Skermanella sp. TT6: one gene and its partner. Each later gene encodes a partner of the first gene's protein in a complex. Links are inferred from orthologs where the notes say so. Each region holds a gene or a part of one and is shown on either strand. Other genes may lie near its edges. The genes, in order: IGS68_RS19780 and IGS68_RS17735.

Region 1 (14,421 bases):
ATCAGCCGGCCGCTGCCGCCGCGGACGCCCGCCTTGGCCCGGGCGGGCTTCGTCCGGGGAGGTCCCAGGCGGACATGGGCCGCCACCTTCAACTTGCCGACCAGTTCGTCGCGGAAGTCGGCGAATCGCTCCCCCTCGGCACCGTTGGGCTTGGCGATGCAGTCGATCGCCCCCAGTTCCAGCGCCCGGACGGTGGCGTCGGCCCCCTCGCGGGTCAGGGTCGAGACCATGACCACCGGCATCGGCCGAAGCGTCATGATCTTTTCCAGGAAAGTCAGCCCGTCCATGCGCGGCATCTCCACGTCCAGCGTCAGGACGTCCGGATTGGCCGACTTGATCATCTCCCGTGCCTCGTAGGGATCGGCGGCATGGCCGACCACCTCGAACCCCGGCTCTGCGGCCAGCGCCTCGGTGAGCATCCGGCGCATCAGCGCGCTGTCGTCCACGATCGCGACCCGGATCGGCTTGCCCATCATCAGTCCCCGAACAGCTCGATATCGCCTTCGACCGGCCTGGCGCCCAGGTCGGACATGAACCGCATTTCGCTGCGGATGGTGTCCTCCACCGCGTCCTGCCGGATCAGGCGACGCATAACCTTCCCGGTGCTCGGGAAATAATGGACCCGCCGCGCGAGGGTGCCGCCCAGATCCTGCGCGGCCAGGGTCAATCCCTCGGCGGCGATGAAGCCCAGCACGAACTCCGCGTTGCGACGCCCGACGGGATTGCTGCTGGCGATCACCTTGGCGCCGCCGAACACCTTCACCTCCAGCCGGTCGCGCCGGCCGCCCCGCCGAAGGATCTCGTTGATCAGCCGTTCCATGGCGACGCCGCCGTACCGTGCGGCGGCGTTGGCTCCGCCGTCGTTCCCGGCGGGCGCTTCGGGCAGCAGGAAATGGTTCATGCCGCCCAGGCCCAGCACGGGATCGCGGACGCAGGCGGCGATGCAGGAGCCGAGGGTGGTGACCAGCATCTCGTCGGGCCGCTGGGTGATCTTGTGCTCGCCGAGCAGAACCTTGACGGCATGGGCCCGGAAGCCCGGATGGAAATAGCCTTCGTTGGGCTCGTCGGGGTCCGGGACATCCCCTCTGCGGTCGTCGAGTGCGCGAGCGGCGTGCTTCATGGCATGGCCTGATAGCTGGTCGGCCCCACTTGGCGAAACTGTTCGGAAACGCCGTAGAGACTCTCTGAATGGCCGAGATAGAGATGCCCGTCGCCATCAAGCAGTTGATGGAACTTCCCTATCACTTCCGTTCTACCATGCCTGTCGAAATAGATAAGCACGTTGCGGCAGAAGATCGCATCGAAGGGGCCGCGCATCGGCCAGTCTTCGAGCAGGTTCAGCGGCTTTAAGGTAATCATGCTGCGCAGACTCTCCCCCATCGAGAGCACCCGCCGGTTTGCCTGCTGCTGCTCCGACGTGTGGCGCGAGCGGACTGCCGCGGGTATGGCGCTTGCGGCTTCCACGGCGTAGACGCCCCGCCGCGCCGTCTCGACCATGTGTGTGTCGATGTCGGTCGCCAGGATCCTGACGTCCCAGCGGTGGAGGTCGGGCACCGTGGACGCTACGGTCATCGCGATCGTGTAGGGCTCCTCGCCCGAGGAACAGCCTGCCGACCAGATCCGCAGGCGCGGCTTGGCTGCGCCGGCCTCCCGTTCCTGGACCCGGGGCAGCACCACCGTGGCCAGATGCTCGAAATGGTGCGGCTCCCGATAGAAGCGGGTCAGGTTGGTGGTCAGGGCATTGACCAGCAGGCCGATCTCGCTTTCCCCCGACCCGGACGACAGGAAGGCGCAATAGGCGTCGAAGTCCGCCATGCCCAGGTCCCGCAGCCGGCGGGCAAGGCGGGAATAGACCATTTCCACCTTGTGGGGAGCGAGATGGATGCCCGTGAGTTGCTGGAGCAGCGCCGCGATCTGGTCGAAATGCCCGCGGGTGAAATGGAACTCGCGCTCGCCGGTGGACCGGGACAGGCTTCTTTCCCGATCCCGGCCGGCCGGCGCGCTCCGGTGCGCCGCTTCAGTCATTCGATCCCTCCCGCGCGGGGGCATGTCGCCAGATGTCATGAAAGGTAATGAAACGTCACGAGCCGGAGCTGCCGCGCCCGCTCAGAACTCCTTCCAATCGGGGTCGTCGTTGGTCTCCACCCGGCGCAGGGTGGTCGGGTGCGGGACGACCCGCTTGCCTTCGGAGGCGGCGGGGCGGGCCGCCGGACGGGGAGCGGAACGCCCGCCGCCCACGGTCTTGCGCATCGGGACCGGCGCGGGCCGCGACGGGAGCTCTTCGGCAGCGGCCAGGCCGCCGGAGACGCTGAAGAACGAGATCAGCGAGCCGAGATCATGGGCCTGCCCCTCCATCGAACGCGCCGCGGCCGAACTCTGCTCGACCAGCGCCGCGTTCTTCTGGGTCATCTCGTCCATCTGGGCGACGGCGCCGTTGATCTCGTCCAGGCCGTTGGCCTGCTCGGCGGTCGCGCGGGCGATCTCCGCGACCAAATCGGCCACCCTGCTGACACCCGCCACGATGTCCGACAGCGCGCCGCCGGCGTTCCCGACCAGGTCGACGCCGTCGCGCACCTGGGTGTTGCTGTCGATGATCAGCGCCTTGATCTCCTTCGACGCCTGGGCCGAGCGCTGGGCCAGCGTCCGGACCTCCTGCGCCACCACCGCGAAGCCGCGTCCGGCGTCGCCCGCCCGGGCGGCCTCGACCGCCGCGTTCAGCGCCAGGAGATTGGTCTGGAAGGCGATCTCGTCGATCACGCCGATGATGTCGCTGATCTTCTGGCTGGAGCTCTCGATCCTGCGCATGGCATCCACCGCATCGCCGGCGACCTTGCCGCCGCGATCGGCGGCGGTACGGGCGGTCGAGGCGACTTCGTTGACCTGCTTGGCATTGTCGGCGTTGCTGCGCACCGTCGCGGCGAGTTGCTCCATGCTGGCCGCCGTCTCCTCCAGGCTGGAAGCCTGCTGCTCGGTCCGTTCGGACAGGTCGAGGCTTCCCGCCGAAACCTCGCGCGCCGCTTCGGAGATCGCGGCCGTGGACTGGCTGATCCGGCCCACGATGTCCGAGAGCTTTTCGGCCGTGGAGTTGAAGTCGCTCTTGAGGCGCTGGAAGACGCCTTCGTAGTCCTTCTCGATCCGGCGGGTCAGGTCGCCGTGGGACAGGGACTGGAGGACGGAGGCCAGATCCTCGGCGACGGCGCAGACATTCTCCGCCAGATCATTGATGCCCTCGCTGACAGTCAGGAAGAACCCGCTCTTGCCCGCCAGTTCGATCCGGGCGGAGAAGTCGCCCCGCACCGCGCCGGCGACGATGCCGCCGATCTCCTCCTCGACCTGGAGCTCCTCTGTCAGGTCGCGCCATTCGATGATGGTGCCGAGGCGTTCCCCGCGCTGGCCGGACACCGGATGGGCGATGACCTGGAAGGTATGGCCGCCGGCCTTGGCGATGCCCTTGTGACTGCCGGTCAACCCGTCGAGCAGCCGGCGCTGGTGCGACGGATCGCGATGGAAGATGTCGATGTTCGTCCCGATCAGGGTCTTCGAGTCGAAGGCCGGCAGGCTCTTGCGCAGATCGGCCTCGCACGCGCCGAACATGCCCATGATCGCCCGGTTGCAATAGACGATCTTGCCGTCCGCGTCGGACATCATGATGTTGGCGCTGACGTTGTCGAGGCCGATCCGGGTCCGCACCGCCGCCACGGCGACGGTCTTGAACGCATCCACGGCGCGCGCCATGTCGCCCAGTTCGTCACGGTCGGCGGTGCCGGGAACCGTGACGGCGAGGTCGCCGTCGGTCAGGTCGGCCATCACCTTGCGGAGCGCGTTGACCGGGTTGATGATGCTGCGCGAGATCAGGTTGGCGGCGATGATCCCGAGCAGGATGGAGATCACGCCGATGATCATGGTGATCGTCAGGGCGGTCCGGGCCTGCGCCGCCGCCGCGGCCTCGATTTCCGTCTGGCTCGCTTCCGCCGAGCTGACGATCTCGACCGCCTTCTTCGAGGTGGCCGTGCCCACGTTGAGCAGGACGTCGTCGCGCAGCCGGAGGATCTCCACGTTGCTCGACAGGATCTCGTTGAAACCGGCGGTGAACTGCTTGACCCCCTCGGCGAGGGCGGCCCTGACCTCCTGCAGCTTCGGATCCTTCAGTTCCGCGTCGAATTGTTCGAGATGCAGGCGCAGTTCGGCGATGTTGTCATCGAACTTCTGCCGGGCCGACTGGTCCCCGCTGGTCAGGAACCGTTCGGCCGCCAGCCGCGCGACAAGCCAGTGCCCCTCCGCCTCCGCGGCGGCGAACGACGCGGCGATCGCGCCCGCGGCCGCGGACTTGTCCTTCAGTTCGGCGAAGTGCCCGAAGACCCTGTCGGCCAAGGGCTCCATCCGTTCGCGCAGCAGGGTGTCCTGCCGGGTCCGCAGGTCCACCAGCTTCTCGAAGTTGACCAGGTAGTCGGCGGCGAGCGCTTCGATGTCGGCCACCAGCCTCAGGCGCATCGGGTCTTCGACCGCCTTCTTCGTGGTGCCGATGTGGCCCATCAGCGTGGCGTGCAGGTCTCTGACGATCGGCGGCAGCTTCTGGTCTCCGCTGTACGCGAAGTTGCGCGCGGTGATGCGGAGACCGACCATCTCGGACTCCAGGTCCTTGGCGAGCCTCGCCTCCTCCCCGATGTCGCTCAAGTGATGGATAACGGCCGCGGTGTCCAGCAGGCTGTATCCGCCATAGCCGAAGCCGGCGACCAGCAGGCCGACCATCAGGCCGAACGCGAGCCACAGGCGCTTTTTGATGCCGAGCCGAGCCGGGGCGGAGGTTCGATCGGTGACGGACATGGTGGAATCCCCTTGCGGCTCCGCTCAGGCCTGCGCCTGATGCGGGATCTGGATAGGATGGGAAGCGAGCACCTCGACGGCGTCCCCGGCGAACAGGCGGGTCACGTCCAGCAAGGTCACCATGCGGTTCTCCGCCGTGACCAGCCCGCTCAGGTATTGTTGGTCGATCAGCCCGCTGTCGATATCCGGCGGCGGCTTCACCGCGTCGTGGGCGACGGTCAGGATGTCGGATATGGCGTCCACCAGGATGCCCCGGGTACGTTCACCGACCTGCAGGACCACCACCACGTGGCGTTTGGTCACCTCGGTCTGGCCACCGCCGAAGCGGGCGCGCAGGTCGAAGATCGGGATGATGATGCCGCGCAGGTTGACCACGCCGCGCACGTAGTCGGGCATGTTGGGAAGCTTGGTCTCCGGCGTCCAGCCGCGGATCTCGCGCACGGACAGGATGTTGACGCCGTACTCCTCCGTCCCGACGGTAAAGGTGACGTATTGTTCCTCGGCCGAAGCCGGTCCGGCCTGATCTCGCGGAACGGCCGGCAGGGCGGCCGAAGGGACTGTTGCCATCTGTCTTATCCTAGGCGGCGGGCAGTGCGGCGGCGGGGACCGCGCGCGCAGGGGTGTTGCGGCTCATGCTCTGCAGGCCGGCGACGTCGAGGATCAGGGCGACGCGACCATCGCCCAGGATGGTCGCGGCGGAGACGCCGTCGAGACGCTGGAAGTTGCTTTCCAGGCTCTTGATGACGACCTGCTGCTGGCCGAGCACCTCGTCCACCACGAGACCGAGGCGCCCGCCCTCCTCCGTCTCGACCAGGACGACCAGGCCCCGCGTCGGATCGCCGATCGCGCCGTCGATCCGGAACAGGCGGTCGACATAGACCAGACGCACGTACTCGCCGCGCGCCATGATGACGTCGCACTGGTTCGCGACGCTCTGCAGGTCGGCCTTGCGGGGCCGCAGGCTTTCTATGATGTTGGTCAGCGGCAGCACGAAACGCTGCTCGCCGACCGAGATGACCATGCCGTCCAGCACGGCCAGGGTGAGCGGAAGCGACAGCACGAAGCGCGTGCCCACGCCCGGCGTCGAATGGACGCCGATCCGCCCGCCCAGGCTGGCGATGTTGCGCCGGACGACGTCCATGCCCACGCCGCGGCCCGAGATCGCCGAGACGGCGTCGGCCGTGGAGAAGCCGGGCAGGAAGATGAGGTTGTCGATCTCCTCCTCCGACAGGCCGGCGCCGGCGGGGACGAGCCCCTGCTCGACCGCCTTCTGGAGCACCCGCTGCCGGTTGATTCCCCGCCCGTCGTCGGCCACCTCGATCACGATCCGGCCGGACCGGTGCTGCGCGGAGAGATGGACCGTCCCGCTGCGCGGCTTGCCGACCGTCTCCCGCTCGTCAGGCGTTTCCAGGCCGTGGTCGATCGAATTGCGGATCATGTGGGTCAGCGGGTCGACCAGGTTCTCGACCACGGTCTTGTCCACCTCCGTGGTCTCCCCCGAGGTGGCGAGCATGACTTCCTTGCCGGTCTGGGCGGCGACCTCGCGGACCAGCCGGGGCATGCGGGAGAACACCGACCGGACCTGCTGCGCCCGGATCGCCATCACGCTCTCCTGGAGTTCGCGGGTGTGGCGGCTCAGCTCCTCCAGCCCCTCGACCAGCTGCTGGAGCGTGCCGGGCGGCACGTCGCGGAGCTGTTCGCTGATCATCGCCTGGGTGATGACCATCTCGCCGACAAGGTTGACCAGCCGGTCCACCTTGTCCAGATCGACCCGGATCGTGTGACCGCCCAGCCCGCCGCCGGCCGCGGCACCGGAACCCGGACCCGGGCCGCCTTCCGGCCGGACCGGGGCTGCCTGGGCGCCGTCGACCGCGCCGGCTTCGTAGACGGTCAGCTGGCCGGGCGGGACATAGGGCAGGTTCTCCTCGAACACGCCGAACGCCTCCTCCTCCCCGCCGTCGGCGGAGCCGGTGGTCTCGACGATGTCCACCTGGCAGTCGTCCACGACGAATTCGAAGACGTCGCGGATCGCCGCCTCGTCGGTGGCGCCGGTCAGGGCGATCTGCCAGAACAGGTGAAGGCTTTCGCCATCCAGTTCGAAGAGCGGCGGAACCCGCCCCATGTCGCAGACCACCTCGGCCTGGCCGAGCCGCTTCAGGGCCCGGAGCAGGAAGGCCGGCTCGTTGCCGCTGAGCAGGAGGTCGCTCTTGGGCATGAAGTATATGACGAAGCTGCGGGCCGCCGGCACCGGCGCCTTCCGCGCCGCGGTCGGCTGCGGCGCCGGAGCGCCGGGACCGGACGCTTCCTTGTGGAGGAAGCGCCTGAGGTCCGAGGCGGACGCGTCGGCGAGACCGGCCGGAACCGCCAGCCCGTCGCGGGCGCAGGTCAGGAGCCGGGCCATGACGTCGTTGGCCTGGATCAGGACATCCACCAATTCGGTCGTGACACCGATCTGCTGCGACCGCAGGCGGTCCATGACCGCCTCGAACTCGTGGGTGAAGGCCACCAGCTGGGAAAAGCCGAAGGTGCCGCCGCCGCCTTTGATCGAGTGGACGGCCCGGAACACGGCGTTGATCTCGTCCAGGTCGATGTTCTGCGGCGACAGGCGCAGCAGCCCCGCTTCGGCGACGGCGAGGAGTTCGGCGCATTCGTCGAAATATGTGGCCTTGAAGCGGTCGAGGTCGTCGAGGTAGGCGCCCGTCATGGCCGGCTCAGCCCATGACCTTTTGCACGACCTGTATCAGCTTCTCGGGGTTGAACGGCTTGACGATCCATCCCGTAGCCCCGGCGGCCCGCCCCTCCTGCTTCTTGGCGTCATCCGATTCGGTCGTCAGCATGAGGATCGGCACGGTGCGGTGGCCGCCGCTGGCCCTGACCTTCCGGATCAGGCTGATGCCGTCCATGTTGGGCATGTTCAGGTCGGCCAGGATCAGGTCGACCTTGTGGCTGGCCAGGACCACCAGCGCCTGCTGTCCGTCGATGGCTTCGACGACGTCGAACCCGGCACCGCGCAGGGTGAAGGAGACCATCTCGCGCATGGTCCGCGAGTCGTCGACGGTCAGCACCTTCTTCTTCATTTCAGGCTCCACTCCTTAAGCCAGCCGGCCAGGCCGAGGTCCGCGCACACGTCCGTCAGGACATCCGACGGCGCGGCGATGGCGAAACGCTGGCCGGTCCCCTCGGCGTGCCGGGTCGCCGCCACCAGCGCCTGCACGGCGGCCGTGCTTGCCCGCTCCACCGTCGCGGCGATCACGACGATGTCCGAATATTCGCTGAAGGCGGCCCGCAGGCTCTCCACCAGGGATGCGGCCATCGGCAGGTCGAGATCGTCCGGAAGGCTCAAGGTGGCCTTGCCTGCCTCGTTCTCCGAATGAATCAGGGGCAACAACTCGGCCACGTCCCATCTATCCCCACGGCCCGGTCGGACCGACGGTCCCGCTGACTCCCAGCGCACCGTCCCGCCCGCCGACCAGCCAATGCTTTTTTTCTCTAATTGAATAAAACTTCCGGGTGTGAAGGATTGCCCCGTTGCCTGTCTGTTACCAGAACCGCGGGCACAGGTCTATCGCCAATTACGACTAAAGAGGTAATGCGCCCGCCATAGCGACGCCCCGTCGCGGCTGCTCGAGGTCAGGGCCGGCGGGCGGCGCGGCGCCGGGCCACGAACTCGCCCAGTTCCTGCCACGGCGCCGTGTCCCAATGGCTGCGGGCGCGCCCCGAGGGCGACGGCACGATGAAGATCGCGGCGCCGAACAGGGTCTCCTCCTGGAGGCCGTATTGGACCGCCGCGCGCCGGAAGAAGGTCTTGCCGGCGTTCTTGCTGTCGAAGGCGACCGCGGCCGGCCGGTAACGGTCCATCTTCGCGACGAAGCCCGAGACATCGAAGCAGTGTTTCGTCAGTTCCTGGTCGCTGCCCCATTCCGTCTTGCACAGGTCGGTCAATCCCAGCCCGTACCCGATCACCTCTGGGTATTCATGGGGCTTCAGCAGGCGGGGCGTCAGGCCGACGAGGTGCAGCGTCGGCCAGAACCGGTTTCCCGGCTTGGCGTAGTAGGCGGCGGCCTCCTTGGAGGCGCGGCTGGGCGCGGTCCCGCAGAGCACGAGATCCAGGCCAGGGGCGAGGACGTCCGGAAGGATCATGGTAACCGTCGCGGCCCTTTCGGCGGCAAGGGGGCCAACTCAAACTTTCGTATAGGTATCCGGGGGCTCAAGTAAGGTTTGAATAACTTTTTATGATATAGCTGAAGCAACTCGTACCTCGGGATTGCTTAGCATGCGTATTCTGCTCGCCGACGACCACAACATGGTTCGGGATGCGCTGAAAAGCTATATCGAACGATTGGAGCCCGATGCCGAGATCGTATCGGCCGACAGCTTCACCACGGCCTACAAGGCGGTTGAGGAAGCCGGCGACTTCGCCTTGGTCATCCTGGACCTGAGGATGCCCGGCATGGACGGGCTGGACGGGTTGCGCCGGATGCGCGAGCGGCTTCCCGACGTGCCGGTGGTGATCATGTCCGGCGGCGCCAGCCACGAGGACGTCCGCACCGCCATAGATCTCGGCGCGCAGGGCTTCCTGCCCAAGACGCTCACCGGCCCGGCCCTGGTCTCGGCGATCCGCCTGATCATGGCGGGGGAGAAATTCGTTCCCTTCGGTGCCGTGGACGCCCCGGCCGTGGAAAGCGCCGAGGCGGACGGCCACGCCCTGCTGACCCAGCGCGAGCGGGAGGTCCTGCAGTATCTCGAGAAGGGTTGGTCCAACAAGGAGATCGCGCGGGCCCTGGAGCTTCAGGAAGTCACCATCAAGCTGCATATCCGCGGCATCTGCCGCAAGCTGGGCGCCAAGAACCGGACCCAGGCCGCGCTGCGGGCGCAGGAGGCGCGCCGCCTCCAGTGACGACCGAGCGCGTGGATAACCCCCACGGGGGACCGGGACAGATCCGGACGCTACGGCCGTCGCTGGCCATGGGCACGGCCCTCGCCTCGGCGACCGCGGGCCTGATACTGACCGCGATAGCCGGTTGGCCGACGGCGGAAGACCTTCGGATCGGCCTGGGAATCGGCCTGGGAATCGGGGTCGCGGCGGCGCTCCCCCTCTGGCTCAGGGCACGCAAGGCCGAGCGCCGCGGCGAAGCCGCCCGCCGGGCCGAGGCGTCCGCCGTCGCCTCCCTGGTGCGGCTCAGGGAAGCGATCGAATCGGCGCCGGGCGGCTTCATGCTGCTGGACGCCCATGGCGGGGTGGTATTCGGCAACGCGGAGCATCTTCGCGTGCACGGCGAGCTTGCCACGGCCCCGGCGTCGGAAGCCGCACCCGCCGGCGTGCCGTGGGAGGCGACCCTGGGCGACGGCCGGGTGCTCCTGATCGATCGCCGCCGCACGGCCGGCGGAGACACGATCTGCGTCCATACCGACATCACGGCGCAGAAACAGGCCGAACATCTGCTGCGGCACCGGCTGACGGCGCTGGAAGCGTCGGCCGACGGCGTCGCGATCCTCGACCAGGCAGGCACCTTCACCTACCTGAACGACAGCCACGCCCGCATGCACGGCTTCGACGACACCCGCGACCTGCTGGGACGAAGCTGGCTGTCGCTCTACGCCGCGGCGGAGCGGGTCCACCTGCAGTCCGACGCGCTGCCCCGCCTGATCGAGGAGGGGCGCTGGCGCGGGGAAGTGACCGGTCGCCGCCGCGACGGCAGCACCTTCGCCCAGGACCTGACGCTGACCGGGCTCGACGACGGCGGCATGGTCTATATCGTGCGCGACATCAGCGAACGCCGGCGGGCCGAGGACGAGCGCGCCCGCCTGACCGAGCAGTTCCACCAGGCCCAGAAACTCGAGGCGATCGGCCGGCTGGCCGGCGGCATCGCCCACGACTTCAACAATGTCCTGGCCGCCATGATGGGCTACGCCTCGTTCCTGGTCGAGGACCTCGACCCCGCCGCGCCGGAGCACGAATTCGCTGTGCAGCTCATGGTCGCGGGGGAGCGCGCCAAGCGGCTGGTCCAGCAGATCCTGGCCTTCAGCCGGTCCGAGGGCGTGGAGCGCGAGACCGTCAACATGATCGCGGTGCTGGACGAGACGGTCGCCCTGCTGCGCGCGACCCTGCCCAAGTCGATCAACCTGACCTGCCGCGTCGACGCGGTTTCGGCGCTGGTCCACGCCAACCCGACCCAGATGAGCCAGGTCCTGATGAACCTGTGCGTCAACGCGGCCGACGCGATCGGCACCGGGCCGGGGGAACTGGCGCTGGAGATCGACATGCCGACCCTGGACGGCGGCTGCGCGGAGGGGCTGCGCGAGGCGCTGGACCTGCGGGGCGACCTGATACCGGCCCGCATGGGCCCCGGCGAGCGTCCCGGCTCGACCCGCATGTGGATCGGCGTGCTGCCGATCAACCGGGATCATCCGGTCCGCTACGTGCGGCTGACCGTGTCCGACAGCGGGTCCGGGATGCCGGTCGAGGTGATGGGGCGCATGCTGGAACCGTTCTTCACCACCAAGGGGATCGGCAAGGGTACCGGGCTGGGGCTGGCCGCCGTGCACGGCATCGTCAGCGCCCATCGCGGCGCGATGATGGTCGAGAGCAAGCCCGGCGACGGGACCCGTTTCCAGGTCTACCTGCCGACTCTGGAGGGCGCCGTGGTCGAGCAGGCCCACTGGGCGGCCAGCGCGCCGCGCGGCAGCGAGCGCATCCTGATCGTCGACGACGAGGACATGGTGTCCAGCGTGATCGCCCAGGGCCTGGAGCGGCTGGGCTACGAGGTCGGCTGCTGCATCAGCGCGGAGGAGGCTCTGTCCGTGATCCGGGAGGAGCCGGACGCCTGGGACTTGGTGATCTCCGACCAGATGATGCCGGGCATGTCGGGCCAGGATCTGGCGGCGCGGCTGGCGCAGGATTGCCCCCGGCTGCCCGTGATCCTGTGCAGCGGCTATGGCGACCCGGTCTCCGAACTGGGCCTCGACCCGGAGGTCGGGCAGATCCTGATCAAGCCGGTCGAAGCCGGCCTGCTGGCGGAAACGGTGCGCCGCATGCTGGACCAGCGCTGACCGGAAGCTTGCCATCGGCGAGCACATCCCCGACTTTTCCGTCCGTGGCCTGTTGCACCGGGATCGATCTTCGAGCCGGCACGGCGAACCAGGGAAGAAGCGCGACCATGACCCAGAACACCCGGGAGGCGGACGTCACCGCCGCCCTGCTTATCATCGGCAACGAGATCCTGTCGGGGCGGACCAAGGACGCCAACCTGCCCTTCCTGGCGGAGAAGCTGAACGAAGTCGGCATCCGCCTGCGCGAGGCCCGGGTCGTCCCCGACCTGGAGGGCGAGATCATCGACGCGGTCAACGCGCTGCGCGCCCGCTACACCTATGTCTTCACCACGGGCGGCATCGGCCCGACGCACGACGACATCACGGCGGAATGCATCGCGAAGGCGTTCGGCGTGGCGCTGGAACGGAACGCCGAGGCGGTCGCGCGGCTGCAAGCCCATTACAAGACCGACCAGATCAACGAGGCACGCCTGCGCATGGCCAACATTCCGGCCGGGGGCATCCTGATCGACAACCCGGTGAGCAAGGCTCCCGGCTTCCAGATCGGCAACGTGTTCGTGCTGGCCGGCGTGCCGATGATCATGCAGGGCATGGTGGAGAACCTGCTTCCCCGGTTGCGCGGCGGCGCCCGCATGCTGGCCCGGACGGTAAGCTGCGGCCTGCCGGAGGGCACGCTGGCAGAAGGGCTGGAAGCGGTTCAGAAGCGTTTCCCCGAGATCGAGATCGGCAGCTACCCCTATCTGCGGAACAAGGAATACGGCGTCAGCCTGGTGCTGCACGGCACCGACGAAGCCATGCTGGAGCAAGCGACCGAAGCTGTCGCATCCCTGGTCCGGGACCTGGGCGGCGAGCCGTCGGTAACGGTCGGGTATTCCTGAAGGGGTATCCCTGACGGACAGTTCCGGCGAATAATGGCAGCGACAGTTTGCCGCAGGGTTTCGGAATCCCACCTACCTCCGCATGAGGTCGTTCGAAAAAACCCTGGTGATGTTCCTCCTGAAGCACCTGACGAGCGGTGCGGCGGGCGGCGGTGTGCTGGGAACCGGCCTTCTGCTGCTGGACATCGCCAGCCTGCGCACCCTGATGGGACAGAGCGACGGCGGCGTCCTGGCGATCCTGCTGCTGTTCTTCGGGCTGATGGCGACCTTCGGCACCGTCGCCATCGCCATCGGCGTCATGACGATGAACGGCATGTTCGACCACGACTGACGGGATGCTTCGGGTCAGAACGGCCCGAAGGTCTGGTACACGAACATCAGCCCGACCAGGATCGCGAGCCAGACCGCCACCTTGGGCAGCCACTGGCCGCCGCGGTTCATGCGGAAGGCCGCCGGTCCCACGAGGAGGGCGACCAGCAGCAGGGATATCAGGCCGAGCCAATTGATGGTTTCCATTCCCCGCTAGATGGCCTTGCGGCCGGCTTCGGCAAGATGCTTGCGGGGCGTCCATGCGCGGATTAGGGTGTGTGGCTTCTCCCCCCGTGCCCGCTTGGCGGAATTGGTAGACGCAAGGGACTTAAAATCCCTCGACCTTCGGTCGTGCCGGTTCGATCCCGGCAGCGGGCACCACCTTGACGACCGGCGACGGACAAGCCCGGACCTGCACGGACAGGGTTCGAACTCCCGGGAACGGATCGCCGCATCGCTCAAACCGACGCCAGGGCATACAGGCGGGCCTCCGTCCGGGACAGCACCCAGCCGTCGAGCTTGACCGTCCGGCCGGCGGCGAAATCGGCCCGCTGGCGTTCGGCGACGTGACGCAAGAGGTCGCCATCCGACATCCCGCCGCCACCGACGATCAGCGCGGCCAGCTTGGCCGGGTCCGCCTCATCCCTCGCCGTTTCGAGGTATGCCCGGCCGATCCGGCGCGCCGCCGCCGGGGAGCGCAGCAGGGCGAGCAGGCGCTGCGCTTCGGGCGGGGCGGCCGCCGCGGCCTGGGCCGGCCCCGGCGACCCGTACAGCAGGCCCGCCGCGGCGGCGGTGGCGAGAAGCTCGCGTCGGTTCATGGTCGGTCTCCGCTCAGGAAAATTCCCGGTTCAACTGAGCCGGGTCCGCAGGTGCCCCGCGAGGCGCACGGCCAGGGCCACGATATTGACGGTCACCATGGTCGCCCCGGACGTCGGCATCACCGACCCGCCGGCCACGTAGAGATTGTCGATGCCATGGACCCGGCAGTCGCCGTCGACCACGCCGCGGCGGGGATCGGTGCTCATCCGGGTCGTGCCCATGAAATGGGCCGACGAGTCGACGCCGCGGGGCCATGGATCGGTTTCCGAGTCGAACTCCACCTGGAGCCGCCCGATCCCGAGCGCGCCGAACTGCTCCGCCAGCAGTTTCTGGGTCCGGATGACGGTACGCTTGTCCAGGTCGTTCAGCCGCCAGTCGAGCACCAGCTTCCGTTGCCCGAGGGCATCGACATCGTCCCCCAATCTGACACGGCTGTCGCGGTCCGGCGCCTGCTCGCAGAAGAAGCGGGTCTGCAGGATCCTGTAGCTGCGATCGCCGACGCTTCGCGCATAGAGGGCCTTCACCACCTCGTCCAGGTCGC
Region 2 (14,271 bases), 490 kb from region 1 along the record:
CGCTCAGCTTCGCCGACGCACTCGATTTCGACGACGAGGCGCTGCGGCCCCACGTTGTCGATTTCCGCTACTCCCTGGCCGACCTGGGCCGCATCGACGACGCCGTCCTGTCCCGCCAGAAGGCCCTGAGGATCGGTTTGTTGATCCTCAAGCACGGGGATGGAAACGGCGACCTGCGGACCAAGCTGCTGACGCTCGGCCGCGCGGCGGCGGCCCTCAGCGTCGATGACTTGATAACCCTCGTGCGCTACATTGTCGCCGAGCCCAACGAGATACCGCCGGGGCTGCTGAGAGAGGTGCTCGGAGAGATCCTGCCGGGCCAGGAGGAGAGGGTTATGTCCATCGCGTCGGAACAATGGATGGCCGAAGGCATCCAGATCGGCAGGGTTCAGGGCAAGGCCGAGGGAAGAGCTGAGGGAAGAGCCGAGGGCAAGGCCGAGATCCTGTTGCGCCAGCTTCGTCGCCGCTTCGGAACCTTGCCGGAGATTACGGTTCAGCATGTGCTCAAGGCAACCGACGACGATCTGAACCTGTGGGCCGATCGCATCTTCGATGCGTCGAATCTGGAGGCGATCTTCGCGCCGCGCAGAATTAATTGACGGACCAATGCTCAGCCAAGCTTGATGGCTTCTGCAGTGTAGGGGATTTCGAAGGCTGCTGAGCAGGATGCTCGGAGAGATCCTGCCGGGCCAGGAGGAGAGGGTCATGTCCATCGCGTCGGAACAATGGATGGCCGAAGGCATCCAGATCGGCAGGGTCCAGGGAAAGGCGGAGGGTAGAGCCGAAGGCAAGGCCGAGGGCAAGGCCGAGGGTAGAGCCGAGGGCAAGGCCGAAATCCTGTTGCGCCAGCTTCGCCGCCGCTTCGGAAACTTGCCGGAGACTACTCTCCACTGCGTGCTCCGGGCACCCGACGACGATCTGGACCTGTGGGCCGACCGCATCCTCGACACAGCCAGCCTGAAAGCGGTCTTCGCGCCGCGCAGGACCGATTGATGGACAGCTGCCTTCCGCGGTTCCGTGGCCGCACAATCCTCACCCGACCGAGTCGGAGGGGCGGTCCAGGGCGGCGTCCCACCAGTCGATGATCATGCAGATCCGCGGTATGGACGTGCGGTCTAGGCGATAGCGGGAGTTCTCCCACCGTGCGACGAAGTGGGCGACGGTGCGGTAACGGTAGCGGCGAAGGGGAGCATCCACCGGGAATTCGAACCATTCGCCGCCGATCTCCTGCCTCTCGAACGACCATTCGTTCGCATAAAGCGCATTGAGATAACAGTCGCAAAGCACCAGCCGGTTGTCCTTGCCCGGACGATGCCCGGCATAGCCCCCTGTACCCTTCACGGGTCGAATGGTCAGCGGTATCATAGCGCCGTTGACTGATCGGGCCGATCCGCCGGGAGCAACCTTTTGCCCCCTGTGTCACGAACACCTGGGGGGGACGCGTGCCCCGGCGGCAGGTGAACCGCGCCGGGTTTACCGGAGGCCCCATTTCTTGAGAGACTGGGGTCATCATGACGAAACAGGCATCACCCAAGTACGCCCCTGAAGTCCGCGAACGCGCGGTTCGGATGGTGTTCGAGCACGAAGGCGAGCACGCGTCGCAGTGGGCGGCGATCAGCTCGATCGCGACCAAGATCGGCTGCACGGCGGAGACGCTGCGGGGCTGGGTCCGGCAGGCCGAGCGCGACCAGGGCAAGCGGCCTGGTCCGACAACGGACGAGCAGGAGCGGATCAAGGCGCTGGAGCGCGAAGTCCGTGAGCTGCGCCAGGCAAACGAGATCCTTCGCAAGGCATCGGCGTATTTCGCCCAGGCGGAGCTCGACCGCCCGTTCCGGAAATGATCGCCTTCATCGACGAGCAGCGCGCCGTCCACGGGGTCGAGCCGATCTGCAAGGTGCTGCCGATCGCCCCGTCGACCTACCGCGCCCATGCCGCCCGGCGGACTGACCCGTCAAAGGCGCCGGCCCGCTGGCGAAGCGATGCCGAGATAAGCGTGGTTATCCGGCGGATCTGGGATGAGAATTTCCAGGTCTACGGGGTCCGGAAGGTCTGGCGGCAGTTGCGGCGGGAAGGCCTTGCCGTGGCGCGTTGCACGGTAGCCCGCCTGATGCGGCGTATGGGGCTGAAGGGGGTGACACGCGGCAAGACGGTACGGACGACGATAAGCGACCTGGCGGCGCCGTGTCCGCTCGACCGGGTGAACCGTCAGTTCCGGGCGCCCCGCCCGAACACCCTGTGGCTGGCGGATTTCACGTATGTGGCGACTTGGCAGGGCTTCGTCTACGTGGCCTTCGTCATCGACGCCTTTGCCCGGCGGATCGTCGGCTGGCGGGTCTCCAGCACCGCCCACGCCGGCTTCGTGCTGGATGCCCTGGAGCAGGCGCTTCACGACCGCCGACCTGCCAAAGGCAGCGGTCTCATTCATCATTCCGATCGCGGGTCGCAATATGTCGCTATCAAGTACACCGAGCGTCTCACCGACGCTGGCGTCGAGCCCTCCGTGGGAAGCGTTGGCGATTCCTATGACAATGCCTTGGCCGAGACGATCAACGGCCTCTACAAGACCGAGGTGATCCGGCGCCGCGGACCGTGGCGCACCCTGGAAGCCGTCGAGTTCGCCACCCTGGAATGGGTGGACTGGTTCAACCACCGGCGCCTGCTCGAGCCCATCGGCAATATCCCGCCCGCCGAGGCCGAAGCGCGCTACTATGCTCAAACCGAGGACGTCGCCATAGCGGCGTGACTCAACTAAATCGGCCTCCGGGAATCCCGGGGCGGTTCAAGGCCGCGGCTGAGGCCCAGTGGGGAGTCAGCGCCAAGCGAGCGCCAGTACAGGGGTGGATCCAGGCTGCGGCGGCCCATTTGGATGGGAGCCCTTGAATGAGTGAGATGTTCGACTGGTATGTCGGCATCGACTGGGCGAGCGAGGTTCATCAGGTCTGCCTGGTCGATGATCGTGGCGTGGTACGCGGGGAGCGCGCGGTGCGCCACAGTGGCGAGGAACTGGCCGGTCTGGCGGCTTGGCTGATCGAGACCACGGGCGCCGCTCCGGAACGCATCGGCATTGGCATCGAACTGCCCCACGGTCCGGTCGTGGAGAGCCTGATGGAACGCGGCTTCGCGGTGCACGCCATCAATCCCAAGCAACTCGACCGCTTCCGGGACCGATTTTCAGTTTCCGGAGCCAAGGACGACCGGCGCGATGCCCGGGTGTTGGGCGACAGCCTGCGCACCGATACCCGCTGCTTCCGGCGCCTGAGGCGGGATGAGCCCAGAATGATCGAACTGCGCGAACGGCTGCGCATGACCGAGGAGTGTAAGCACGAGCGCGTTCGCCTGACCAATCGGATGCGCGAGCAGCTCTGGCGCTATTACCCGCAGATTCTGGACCTATCCGACGATCTGTCGGCGGCATGGTTGCTGGATCTTTGGGCGCTGGCGCCAACGCCGGCCAAGGCGCGCCGGGTGCGCGAGAGCACGATCGCCAAGCTGCTGAGGAAGCATCGGATTCGCCGGCTCGACGCCGCCGAAGTGGTGCGACGCCTGCGTCGTCCGGCGCTGACGGTGGCGTCCGGCACGGTCGAGGCGGCGAGCGCCCATGTCGGCGCTTTGCGCGACCGGCTGCGCCTCGTCAACCGCCAGATCTCGGCGGCCGAGCGGCGGGTCGACCAGATCCTGACCGAGTTGGCGGCCTCTCCAGAGGAACCGGAGGCGGTGCCGGGGCAGCCGCCACAGCAGAGCGACGTGACGATCCTGCGCTCCTTGCCGGGGGTTGGGAGGATCGTCTGCGCCACTCTGCTGGTCGAGGCCGGCGAGCCCCTGAAGGCGGGTGACCATCAAGCCCTGCGGGCGCTGGCCGGCGTGGCGCCGGTGACCCGGCGTAGTGGCAAGAGTTGCATCGTGCTGATGCGTCAGGCCTGTTGCCAGCGTCTGCGCGACGCAGTCTATCATTGGAGCCGTGTCGCGGTCCAATGCGACGCCACCTGCAAGGTGCGCTATCAAGCCCTGCGCAAAGCCGGCCACAGTCATGGCCGGGCGTTGCGCACGGTCGGCGACCGGCTGCTGGAAACCGCTTGCGCCATGTTGCGTGGCCGCGGCTTGTACGACCCGCAACGCGCCGGGCGGACACGCCAAGCCGCCTGAAGCAAGCCTCTGAAACTGGGCGGAGGTGATACTGTCCCTTACATCCGATGGAGGCGGCGCTTCCGGCGGAACGGCACGAGTCAAGCCCGTGCCGCCATCGGCGGTGACCCGCAGGGTCAGGCTTGACGCGTGTCGGGCCGTCGGGAACCATAATCATCGGACGTAAGGGGCACCCCCAGACACTACTCGGATCATTGACAAGCGGTGGGGAGTCCCTTCCTCCTCCAGCCCGGCTGCAAGTCCCGGACCCGCCGCAAGAGCGACCGGGCCTTCTCGCACTCGATCTCCGAGACCGGGCGTGGCATGCCGGAAGACAGCATCAGCGCCTCGGTCAGCAGTCGCGGCGCCAGGGGATGCCCATGGGGATCAAGGATCGCCTCGGTCAGCGTCACGCGGGCGAGATGCCTGAGGAAAGCGTGCCCCAGGGCAGGATCATCCATCAGCCTGCCGAGGGGCAGCAGGCAGGTGATCTGTTCCCGGCCCCCGGCCTCGAGGGTTTCGACGGCCCGAAGCAACCGCCGTCTCCAAGCCGGCATGCCGGCCGCCGGAAGGGATCGCCGAACCACGGCCCGAACCGGACGGCGGCGGACTTCCCGGAGAACCCGCAGCCGCCACCCGATGGTTCCGGCCAGCCATCTCCTGGCCTTGCCGACCGCCGAACGGATGGCCCGCGACAGCACCTCGGGCGAGCAGGAGCGCGCCAGGGCGCCGGCCAGGGCCATCCCCCGCGTCACTGCACGCCCGACGGGTCCGATCGGCGGCCCCGGCGGACGCCCCAGTTCGCCTTGGCGCCGGTTCCAGTGCCGAAGCCAGCTTTCCCGGGACGAGAGCAGGGCGTTCAGTTCCCAGTACAGGTCTTCGTCCCTGACCGATCCGACTCCGGGAAGCACCAATTCCTGTACCCTGTCCAGGCGGAACGTCCGCTTCTCGTCGATCTCCAGGTCGATTCCGGTCAGATGGATGGAATGGTTCTTGTGCAGGAGGATATGGTCGAGCCAGAGGGTGCGTTCGCGTCCGGCATAGGTCAGTTCGACCGTGGCGCCGATCCGGTCGATCAGCATGCCGTGATCTAGGAAGCCGGAATGGGGCGGCATGACGCCCAGCCGCCGCAACCGCCGGAAGGTCCAGGCCTTGAGCCAGCGGCGGACGGGAGGGTGGATGCGTCCGCCCAGGGCCTCCAGGATGGGAAGTTCTCCGCGGGTGCGGCGAAGCCATGTCCGGACAAGCCACTGCCTGGAGCGTCGCGGCGCGGGATCCATCGTGACCTGATGCCTGCGGACCTCCCGGCGCAGGATGAATTCTCCCGCACGTTCTGGCGCCAGGAGCCGTCCGAGCCGGTTGAGCGGCCGGATCCGGGAGGAGGCTGGCGGTTCGGACGTCGTGAAGAGATGGCCCCACAGTTCGAAGATCATGCCGTCGTCGACGATCTCGACCACATGGCCGAGACCGGGGCAATCCGTCTCGTAATGCACCCGCAGGAAGTCGATCTCGTCCTCATCGACGCGGCGGCGGGGAAACCCATGCCCGACCCGGAACATGTCGCCCAGCCGGAGCGGCCGGGGAGCCCCGGTCAGCAGCCGTGACCAGCCCCGACCCATGAAGTTACTCGGTCCAGCGGCGGGCGGCGGCGGCGACCGCGCGGTAATTGTCGTCCAGGGCCGGTTCCAGCAGGAGCAGCGCCGCGATCCGCCGTATCACTTCGGTCACGTAACGGGCCTCCTCCGGTTTCAAGGGACGTCCGAGCAGGGCCTGCTCCCGGTAGCTCAGCCACTTCTTGATCACCTGATAGCCGCCGATCGTGTAGTTCCAGACACGCGCGGGAACGTTCGACCAGTAGGCGGTCCCGTTCAGGAAGATATCGTAGGTGGACCCGCCCAGCAGCGCCGTAAGGTCGCCGGGCAGCAGGCCCCGCACGGCCGCCGCTTCGGTGAGCGCCGCCATCTCGTCGTCGGAGAATTCCCGCTCCCGCGCGTCGCCCCGCCCCGGCATGGTGACGCCCTTCTGGCCCGCATAGCCCCAGCGGGCGGTAAGGCCGAGATCCAGGGGACCGTCGCCCAGTCTGCGCAACGTGCCGATCGAGCGCAGCTCCAGCGCTACTTTTCCGGAGGAAACGCCATCGATGTGAACTGCGGGATTGTGCAAATCCGCAACTTTGCGCCCCAATTGAGCGGATGCAGAAATCAAATCAGCCGACTGAGGAAGCGGAATCCGCGGCCAGTCAAGACGGAGAGGATCAGCGTTTTGTGTTCGGTAGAGGTTACAATTGAGTATCCCGACCACATGAAAGAACATGTCATTCGCAGGGCAACCTACGGCATGGAGGTATTTTTCAGCCCGCCCCGTTACATTACACCTTAAGGTTGATTGGCCCTGCGAAGATGAACCGAGCACCGATGCAACGGGATCTTTACGGTATGTCTGAGACGAACCGATCTCCTGATTGGCATACAAGCTGCCGTCTTGGATATAAAGCGGAAAGTAACTCGAAAGCCCGTTGCCCATGTTGTCGGCCAAAGCTTGAACAACGTATCCTCGATCGAAGTTGCTTTTAGTCTGTTTTTCGCGAAGTTCTAACCAATGGTTCTTATCCGATATATCTTTCATGTATTCTGCACGTTTCTCATCCAACAATTTTGTTTCAGGCTCCCAGTAGATCCACCGGATATCGAAAGGCCGGTAACAATATCGCATGATGTTCTCAGTCAACATTCCCCTGGCGACCAAATATGAGCGAGTCGCCTCTGCGTCGAAGCGGTTCCCGCTCGTCATGATTTCCGGATAATGTTCCCGCACGGTGCCATTGCTCAAGGGACTATCGGGAATTTCGTGCTTGGCGGGGTTATCCTGAAACAGAAGGAGACCCTGAATGGCCCGACGCAAAGATCCTGTTATCCCTGACGCGATCCTTGACCAGCTGCTGGCTGGAGCCGATGCGAAGACGGCATTCGACCAGAACGGCCTGCTCGACCAGCTGAAGAAGGCGCTGACGGAGCGGGCGCTGAAGGCGGAGCTGGATCATCATCTGGCTGGAGATGAGAGCGGCAACCGTCGCAACGGTTACGGCCACAAGACGGTGCTGACCGATGGCGGCTCGATGGGTCTGTCCATTCCCCGCGATCGGTCGGGGACGTTCGATCCGGCGCTGATCGGCAAATACCAGCGGCGCTTCCCCGGCTTCGACGAGAAGATCATCTCAATGTACGCACGCGGCATGTCAACCCGGGAGATCACGGGACACCTGCGGGAGCTCTATGGCATCGAGGTGTCGGCCGACCTGATCTCCACGGTGACGGACGCCGTGATCGAGGAGGTGACGGCCTGGCAGAACCGGCCGCTGGAGGCGATCTACCCCCTGGTGTTCCTGGATGCCATCCGGGTCAAGATCCGCGACGAAGGTCTGGTCCGCAACAAGGCCATCCATGTCGCCATCGGCGTGCGGGCCGACGGCGCCAAGGAGGTGCTGGGCCTGTGGATCGAACAGAACGAGGGCGCCAAGTTCTGGCTGCGCGTCCTGAACGAGTTGAAGAACCGGGGTGTGGAGGACATCCTGCTGGCCGTCGTCGATGGGCTGAAAGGCTTTCCCGAGGCGATCGCGGCTGCCTATCCGGAGACGATTGTTCAGACTTGCGTCGTTCATCTGCTGCGCCACAGCATGGAGTTCGCGTCCTGGAAGGACCGCAAGGCCATCGCCGCCGCCCTGAAGACGGTCTACGACGCTGTCGACGACAAGGCCGCCGAGATGGCTCTGAGCGCCTTTGAGACCGGGCCTTGGGGCGAAAAATACGCGGCCATCGGCAAGGCTTGGCGGCGGGCGTGGCCGGAGGTCATCCCCTTCTTTGCCTTCCCGCGCGAGGTCCGGCGCATCCTTTACACGACCAATGCCATTGAAGCGTTGAACTCAAAGCTGCGCCGGGCGGTCCGGGCCAGGGGGCATTTCCCCAATGACGAGGCCGCGCTGAAGCTCCTGTTTCTCGTCTTGAACCGCGCGGAGAAAGACTGGAAGATGCCGCCCCGGGAATGGACGGCCGCCAAAGCCCAGATGGCTGTCATCTTCGGCGACCGGTTCGCAAAGGCGATGACCGCCTGATACTGAACCCGCCCCGCCAAGCACGGAATTCCCGACAGTCCCTTGCTCAAACCGCGATCGAAATACACCGTCAGCCGCTCGACCAGTTTTTCCCGGTCGATGGCGACCAGGAAGTCGTCGCGGCTGGTCTTCACGCCCGGAAAAGACGTCGGCATGAGTTCCACCAGCGACGGCCAGTCGAAGTAATCCGCCGCCGAGGCCGTCGGCATCATGGGCAATCCGAGATCCAGGGCCGGCCTCACCGGCTCATAGGCCGGGCCGTCGCCTCCCTCGGCCAGGATGCGCAGTTCCTCGCGCTTGTCGCGGCCCCAGAAATGCCGGAACGCGATCTCCGCCGGGGCTCGCCCGCGACCATCCGGCGACGGGTCGTCGCGCCTCACCAGAAGCGCCACGGCCGTGCCGATCTGGATGCCTTCGCGGTTCCGCTCGGTGGAGAAGATGCTGGGGTCCGGCCGGCCGTCCGGAGCCACCTTGCCGGTCTTGAACTTGTCGCCGTTCAGGCAATCGATCCAGATACGGTCGAACACCTCCATGTACCGCTCGCGCATGCCCGTGAAGCTGAGCCCATCGAGCCAGGAATAGTTGGTGATAAAACAGACCACGCCCCGCCCGGTCTGTTCGGCGATCCGGCGCTCGGCGATGCGGAAGAAACGGACATACAGGTCGTTCAGCCCCTGCCCCTCGGGCGGGCGGACCCGGCGGGTCTGCCGGTACGCCTGGGTCAGTCCGCGCTCCTCGTCGGACTCGCCGATGCCCGCGAAGCCGTTGTAGGGCGGGTTGCCCAGGACGACCAGTATCTCGTCGTCGCGCTTGACCCGGCGCGCGGCGTCCATCTCGTTCTGAAGGTCCGGCAGCGCCAGATAGTCCTCGCCGTCGGCGGCCGGGTCCCAGCCGGTCAGGGCATTGGTCAGGCGGATGCTCGGCCATTCCGCCCGCTCCCACGTCGCCGACCCCTCCGCCGCCAGCGGCGCGCCGAAGGCTTCGAGCATCAATGCCATCTGGAGGTGCGCGACGACGAAGGGAGCAGGCAGGATCTCGAAGCCGTGGATGCGCCGGATCGCCGCCTCCTTCACGAAGGATCCGACCAGGGCATCCTCGCCTTCTTCCCTGAGGGTCCGGGCGATGCGGTTCAGCACCGAGACAAGGTAGGAACCGGTGCCGCAACAGGGGTCCAGCACGACCACCCTTTCGTCGGCAAGACCGCGCGCCAGGTTCAGATCCCGGCGCAGGACCTGGTCCACCCGCTCGACCATGTAGTCGACGACCTCAGGAGGGGTGTACCAGACGCCGAGTTGCCGGCGCAGTTCCGGATCGAACGCTTCCAGGAACGGCTCGTAGAAGTACTGCACCGCGCTGTCCTGCCGGAAGCGGCTGAAGAACGCGGCGTCGTCCACCCGCCGCAGGGTGCCCGCCGCCCATTCCAGGACCTCGTCCAGGCACAGCGGCCCCAGCGCGCCTGGCGTGTTGACCGCTTCGAACAGGCCGCGCAGGACCGGAAGCCGGAGATGCCATGCCGCCCCATTGGCGGAAAACCCCTTGCGGGCTTGGAGGTCGGTATGTTGCCTGCACCACAGTACCCAGGCCGAGAACAGGCCGTAGAACAGGGTCTGCACCAGGGTGGAATGGAAGAAATGAATGCCCTTGGCGTCACCGAAGGTGATCCCCAGCGCCTCCTCCAGCGCGCCGCGCACGGAGTCCAGCCGCCCCAGGGACTGACCCGTTCCCGCGTTCGCCCCTTCCAGCCGCGCCAGCGCATCGCGCGCGTAGGACGCCAGGAACCAGGCCACGTCCTTGGGCTGGGACAGGGGAGCATTGTGCAGCAGCGCCCGGATCAGGAACTCCCCGCACCGAGTCTCCAGTTCCTCGCTGAGCCGGGCCGGCTGCGCCGCCAAGTCCCATAACCCCGCATCGCTGTCCGCCAGGGTGAATTCCTCCAGCCTGACCATGTGGCCGAACTGGTCGCGGCCGACGATCAGGAAGGCCCGGAAGTTGGTGACGAGCACGAGCCCGTAGCGGGACCAGTAATCCTGGACCTGCCGGCTCACGGCGATCGTGTGGACGGCGACATGGGGCGGCTTGGCCTCGATGACGCCGCGTTCCGGCAAGGTCCCCGGCCTCGGCTCGCCCTGCCGGGCAGGAAGCTGGGTCGCGCTGTACAGGCCGAAATCGGGATGGCCGGCCCCTTGGTCGGCGAGTTCCTGGATGCAGAGCACGCGAGGCCGCCTCTGCTCGCCTATGGCGTTCAGCAGCGACTGGAGCGCCGGATAGTAAGACCGCTCCCCAGTGCCGGCCCGCAGGGAACGAATTTCATGAAGCGACCGGAGATAAGCACGTACGACGGACACGATATACCTGAAACGATATAGGTATATCTTTTGTACTATGATAATGGCCCGTCACCAACGGGAAAGTCGTGCCCGAAAAACTCGCGCGCCAATCACCCGAACAGCGCGTCAATGTCCGCCTGGCTGATCATGCCCTTGTTGGGATCGACCTTGTTCGGCCCGTGAAGTTCCAGGTCGCCGTCCTTGGCGGCGATGCCGGGGGGCAGCGGCATGGTCTCGAACTCGCGCTTGTGCCAGACGCCCATCATGGCATCTACCCGCTCCTCGATGAAGGAGAGTGCGCGGACCACCTTGGTGATGCGCTGCCCCGTCAGATCCTGGAAGTTGCAGGCTTCGAAGATCCGGACGATCATTTCGTTCATGTCGTTGACGCGGCTCGACTGGTAGCCATCGGGCAGCTGCGCCCTCAGTTCCTGGACGATCTCCTCGATCTCCTCCGTGCAGGAGATGATCGTGTTGGTCGCCGCCTCCGTGGCGCTCACCACGGCGCTCAGCTCTTCGGACGCCTGCTGGAACTTGTCTTCGCTGGCCAGGGGATGGCGGAGTGCCGCCATTTCCGCCTTGGTCGCCTTGATCCGGCCGGAAATGTCGGCGATCTCGACCTGGATCTGCTCGATGTCGGTCCGGTCGCTGCTCATGAACCGGTCGAACTTGGCATGAAGCTCCGCGATCGATCGAAGGACGGGAGTGTGATCGACCTCGACTGAGATCGGACCCGCCGGAACCCCCGCGTCCGACGACAGACCGGAGATCAGGCCCGCGGGTTCGCCCTGCGGGGCGCCGGGTGCCGCGGCCCGCCGGGCTTGCTGCAACTCCGCCATGAAAGGCTTCCGCGCGCTCCGCCCGGTAGTCTCGACCATCATCCCCTGCCCCTTTTCCCATTTCTGCGGCCCTCGACTTGGTACCGGGACCGTGAATTGCCTCGTACGCGGGTCAGGTTACCCGCATTTCGTTAAAATCGTTTGAACTCGCACAAACCAGTATGCTCGCTGCGTCAATCGCTCTCATCCGAACAAGGCATCGATCGCGGACTGGTCCAGCGCCGCCTTCGGCGCGGGTGCGGCGGCCGGGGGCGGCGGAGGAGGTGCTGGCGGAGGAGGTGCTGGCGGAGGAGGTGCTGGCGGCGGAGGGGCCGGAGGTGCCGGTGCCGTGGGCGGAGGCGCCGTGACGACCGGCGGCTCCGGTGCCGGAGGTGGTTTGGCTACCGGAGGCGCAGCCGGCGGTTTGGGTGCCGGCGGGCTGGCCGCCTTGTCGACGGGCGGCGGTGGCGTCGGCTTGGCCGCGGCCTTCGGCTTCGGCGGAGCCTTCTCCGCCTTGCGCGCAGCCTTCGGCGGAGCCGGAACCGCGACGGCGGGAGGGGCCGGCGGGTGCGTGGGTGGCGGCGTCACCGGAACCGGAGGCGGCGGCGATACCGGGACCGCCGCCTTGGCGGGCTTCGGCGGTGGTGCCGGTGCCGGCGGCGGATCGGCGAAGAGGGCATCGACATCCGACTGGCTGACTCCCTGGCCGTCCAGGGCCGGGCCGTTCAGCAGGTGCGCATCGGGGCGCTTGTCGATGAAGACGTCGGGTACCTCGTCGGCCGGCTTCACGCCCTCCACGCCCCAGATCGCGATCATCGCGTTGACGCGCTGCTCGATGTAGCGCAAGGCATTGACCACCTTGCTCGTGCGCTGCCCGGTCAGGTCCTGGAAGGAGCAGGCGGTGAAGATGTTCATCACCTCCGACTCGACCTCGGTGCAGAGATCGGGGTCGGCCCCGCCCTTGCGAAGCTTGGCGCCCAGGTCCATCAGGCGTTCGGCGGAATTGAGGATGTCGAACGACGCCCGTTCCGTCGCCGAGACGATGGCGTCCAGCTCGTTCGTCGCCGACAGGATCTTGTTGTTGCCGCTGTCCGGGGGCTGGAGTGCCGCGACCTCGCGGCGAGCCTTCTCGATCGAGCCGGCCATCTCCAGCAGTTCGCGCCGCAGGACCTCGAGATGCGACGCTCCGCCGGAGATCGGGGTGCCCTGGTTCAGCAGGCACCGCATCTGTTCGAGCATGATCCGGATATCGTCCGCCACGCCGCCCTGAGCACGCTGGGCGTAGCGCCGCAGAAAGGCACGGCCCTTCGCGGTGCGCGCGACGGTATCCTCGATATGCTCGAACTCGTCTTCGGTGAGCTGCAACAGCCTGTCCACCACCGCCCCCGTATCCGTTCCGGTCACCCACCGATGACGGACTGGATCTTCTGCTTCAGCGTGTCGGCGTTGAAAGGCTTGACGATGTAGTTGTTGACGCCGGCTTCCTTGGCGGCGACGACGTTCTCGGTCTTGCTTTCGGCGGTGACCATGATGAAGGGCGTGCCGTTCAGCTTGTTGTCGGCGCGGATCTCCTTGAGAAGCTGAAGACCCGTCATCGGCTCCATGTTCCAGTCGGAGATCACCAGGCCGAACTTGCTCTCGCGCAGCTTGGCGAGCGCGGTGACGCCGTCGCCCGCTTCCTCGATATCGGAATAGCCGATCTGGGTCAGCAGGTTACGGACGATACGCCGCATGGTTGCATAATCATCGACCACAAGGATCTTCATGGTGTGCTCCAAAATACATCCGTTGACGATGGCCGTGCCACGCGATCCATCCGGTCGCCGCAACCCGCCCATTCCATCAGCAGCGCCCGGACTCCGCCGATCCGGACGCCGCCATTCGAAGAATTCGCGGCAGCATGCGACCCGACGGCTATGGCCGAATGCTGCAGCGTCCACCATGCTGTGCGAGCGTAAATATTGCGTTTAAACCGGCACGGATATGCCCATCCGCCGACCCGGCCCGCATACCGGGATCCGTCCCGACGGAACGCGGGCGGTCAGGCCATGACCGGGTCCGTGGCCTGGATCAGCCAGGCGGCGGTCGCGGGGTCGAGCTGCGGCACCAGGGCCTCGCGGACGCGGGCGTGATAGGCGTTGAGCCAGGCGATCTCCGCCGAGGTCAGCAGGGTCGGCTCGACCAGCGCCAGGTCGATCGGCGCCAGGGTCAGCGTCTCGAACGACAGCATGGGCCGCTCCGAGCCCTCCAGGTCCGCGCAGGGCTGGACCGCGACCAGGTTCTCGATCCTGATGCCGTAAGCACCCGTCCGGTAGTAGCCGGGCTCGTTGGACAGGATCATGCCCGGCTCCAGCGCGACCGTGTTGCCGACCTTGGAGATCCGCTGCGGCCCCTCGTGGACGCTCAGGTAGCTGCCGACGCCGTGGCCGGTGCCATGGTCGAAATCCAGGCCTTTCTGCCATAAGGCATGGCGGGCGAGGCTGTCGAGCTGGGACCCGGTCGTGCCCTTGGGGAAGCGGGCGGTCGCGATGGCGATGTGACCCTTCAGCACGAGCGTGAAGCGCTCCCGCATCTCGGGTGTCGGCTCCCCGATGGCGATCGTCCGGGTGATGTCGGTGGTGCCGTCCAGGTACTGCGCGCCGCTGTCGATCAGATAAAGGCTGCCCGGGACCAAGCGGCGCTCGGTCCTGGGCGATACCCGGTAATGGACGATGGCGCCGTTGGGCCCGTATCCGGAGATGGTCTCGAAGCTGAGGTCGCGGAACAGGCCTCCCCCGCGCCTCAGATCCAGCAGCTTGGCCGCGGCCGCGATCTCCCCGACCTCTCCGGTGGGGCCGGCCGAGGCGAGCCATGCCAGGAAGCGGGTGACCGCGACCGCGTCGCGCGCGTGGGCCGC

Evidence for each region.
Region 2: the proteins of IGS68_RS19780 (region 1) and IGS68_RS17735 are in contact, whole or in part, in a solved structure (PDB 1A0O), measured with the Escherichia coli proteins. The link is inferred for Skermanella sp. TT6 from one-to-one orthologs.

What each region holds. Positions count from the first base shown.
Region 1 is NZ_CP067420.1:4,252,332-4,266,752, forward strand. What follows is about bases 4,966-7,928. They hold IGS68_RS19780 (chemotaxis protein CheA), read right to left. Parts: upstream 7,529-7,928; coding sequence 5,402-7,528; downstream 4,966-5,401. Other genes in these bases: IGS68_RS19775 (chemotaxis protein CheW), read right to left, coding at 4,966-5,391; IGS68_RS19785 (response regulator), read right to left, coding at 7,536-7,901; IGS68_RS19790 (STAS domain-containing protein), read right to left, coding at 7,898-7,928. Also shown: IGS68_RS19755 (protein-glutamate methylesterase/protein-glutamine glutaminase), read right to left, coding at 1-476; IGS68_RS19760 (chemotaxis protein), read right to left, coding at 476-1,120; IGS68_RS19765 (CheR family methyltransferase), read right to left, coding at 1,117-2,025; IGS68_RS19770 (methyl-accepting chemotaxis protein), read right to left, coding at 2,107-4,824; more of IGS68_RS19775, read right to left, coding at 4,849-4,965; more of IGS68_RS19790, read right to left, coding at 7,929-8,221; IGS68_RS19795 (mismatch-specific DNA-glycosylase), read right to left, coding at 8,455-8,964; IGS68_RS19800 (response regulator transcription factor), read left to right, coding at 9,098-9,721; IGS68_RS19805 (hybrid sensor histidine kinase/response regulator), read left to right, coding at 9,718-11,874; IGS68_RS19810 (competence/damage-inducible protein A), read left to right, coding at 11,982-12,752; IGS68_RS19815 (hypothetical protein), read left to right, coding at 12,835-13,083; IGS68_RS19820 (hypothetical protein), read right to left, coding at 13,098-13,268; IGS68_RS19830 (hypothetical protein), read right to left, coding at 13,520-13,879; IGS68_RS19835 (GMC oxidoreductase), read right to left, coding at 13,910-14,421. UniProt on the Escherichia coli protein: Involved in the transmission of sensory signals from the chemoreceptors to the flagellar motors. CheA is autophosphorylated; it can transfer its phosphate group to either CheB or CheY.
Region 2 is NZ_CP067420.1:3,754,355-3,768,625, forward strand. The notes cover bases 11,459-14,271. They hold IGS68_RS17735 (chemotaxis response regulator CheY), read right to left. Parts: upstream 13,142-14,271; coding sequence 12,776-13,141; downstream 11,459-12,775. Other genes in these bases: IGS68_RS17730 (protein phosphatase CheZ), read right to left, coding at 11,580-12,740; IGS68_RS17740 (aminopeptidase P family protein), read right to left, coding at 13,417-14,271. In the rest of the region: IGS68_RS17680 (Rpn family recombination-promoting nuclease/putative transposase), read left to right, coding at 1-599; IGS68_RS17685 (DUF4351 domain-containing protein), read left to right, coding at 706-993; IGS68_RS17690 (hypothetical protein), read right to left, coding at 1,033-1,287; IGS68_RS17700 (IS110 family RNA-guided transposase), read left to right, coding at 2,881-4,143; IGS68_RS17705 (hypothetical protein), read right to left, coding at 4,335-5,741; IGS68_RS17710 (type ISP restriction/modification enzyme), read right to left, coding at 5,746-6,951; IGS68_RS17715 (IS256 family transposase), read left to right, coding at 7,010-8,230; IGS68_RS17725 (protein phosphatase CheZ), read right to left, coding at 10,668-11,396. UniProt on the Escherichia coli protein: Involved in the transmission of sensory signals from the chemoreceptors to the flagellar motors.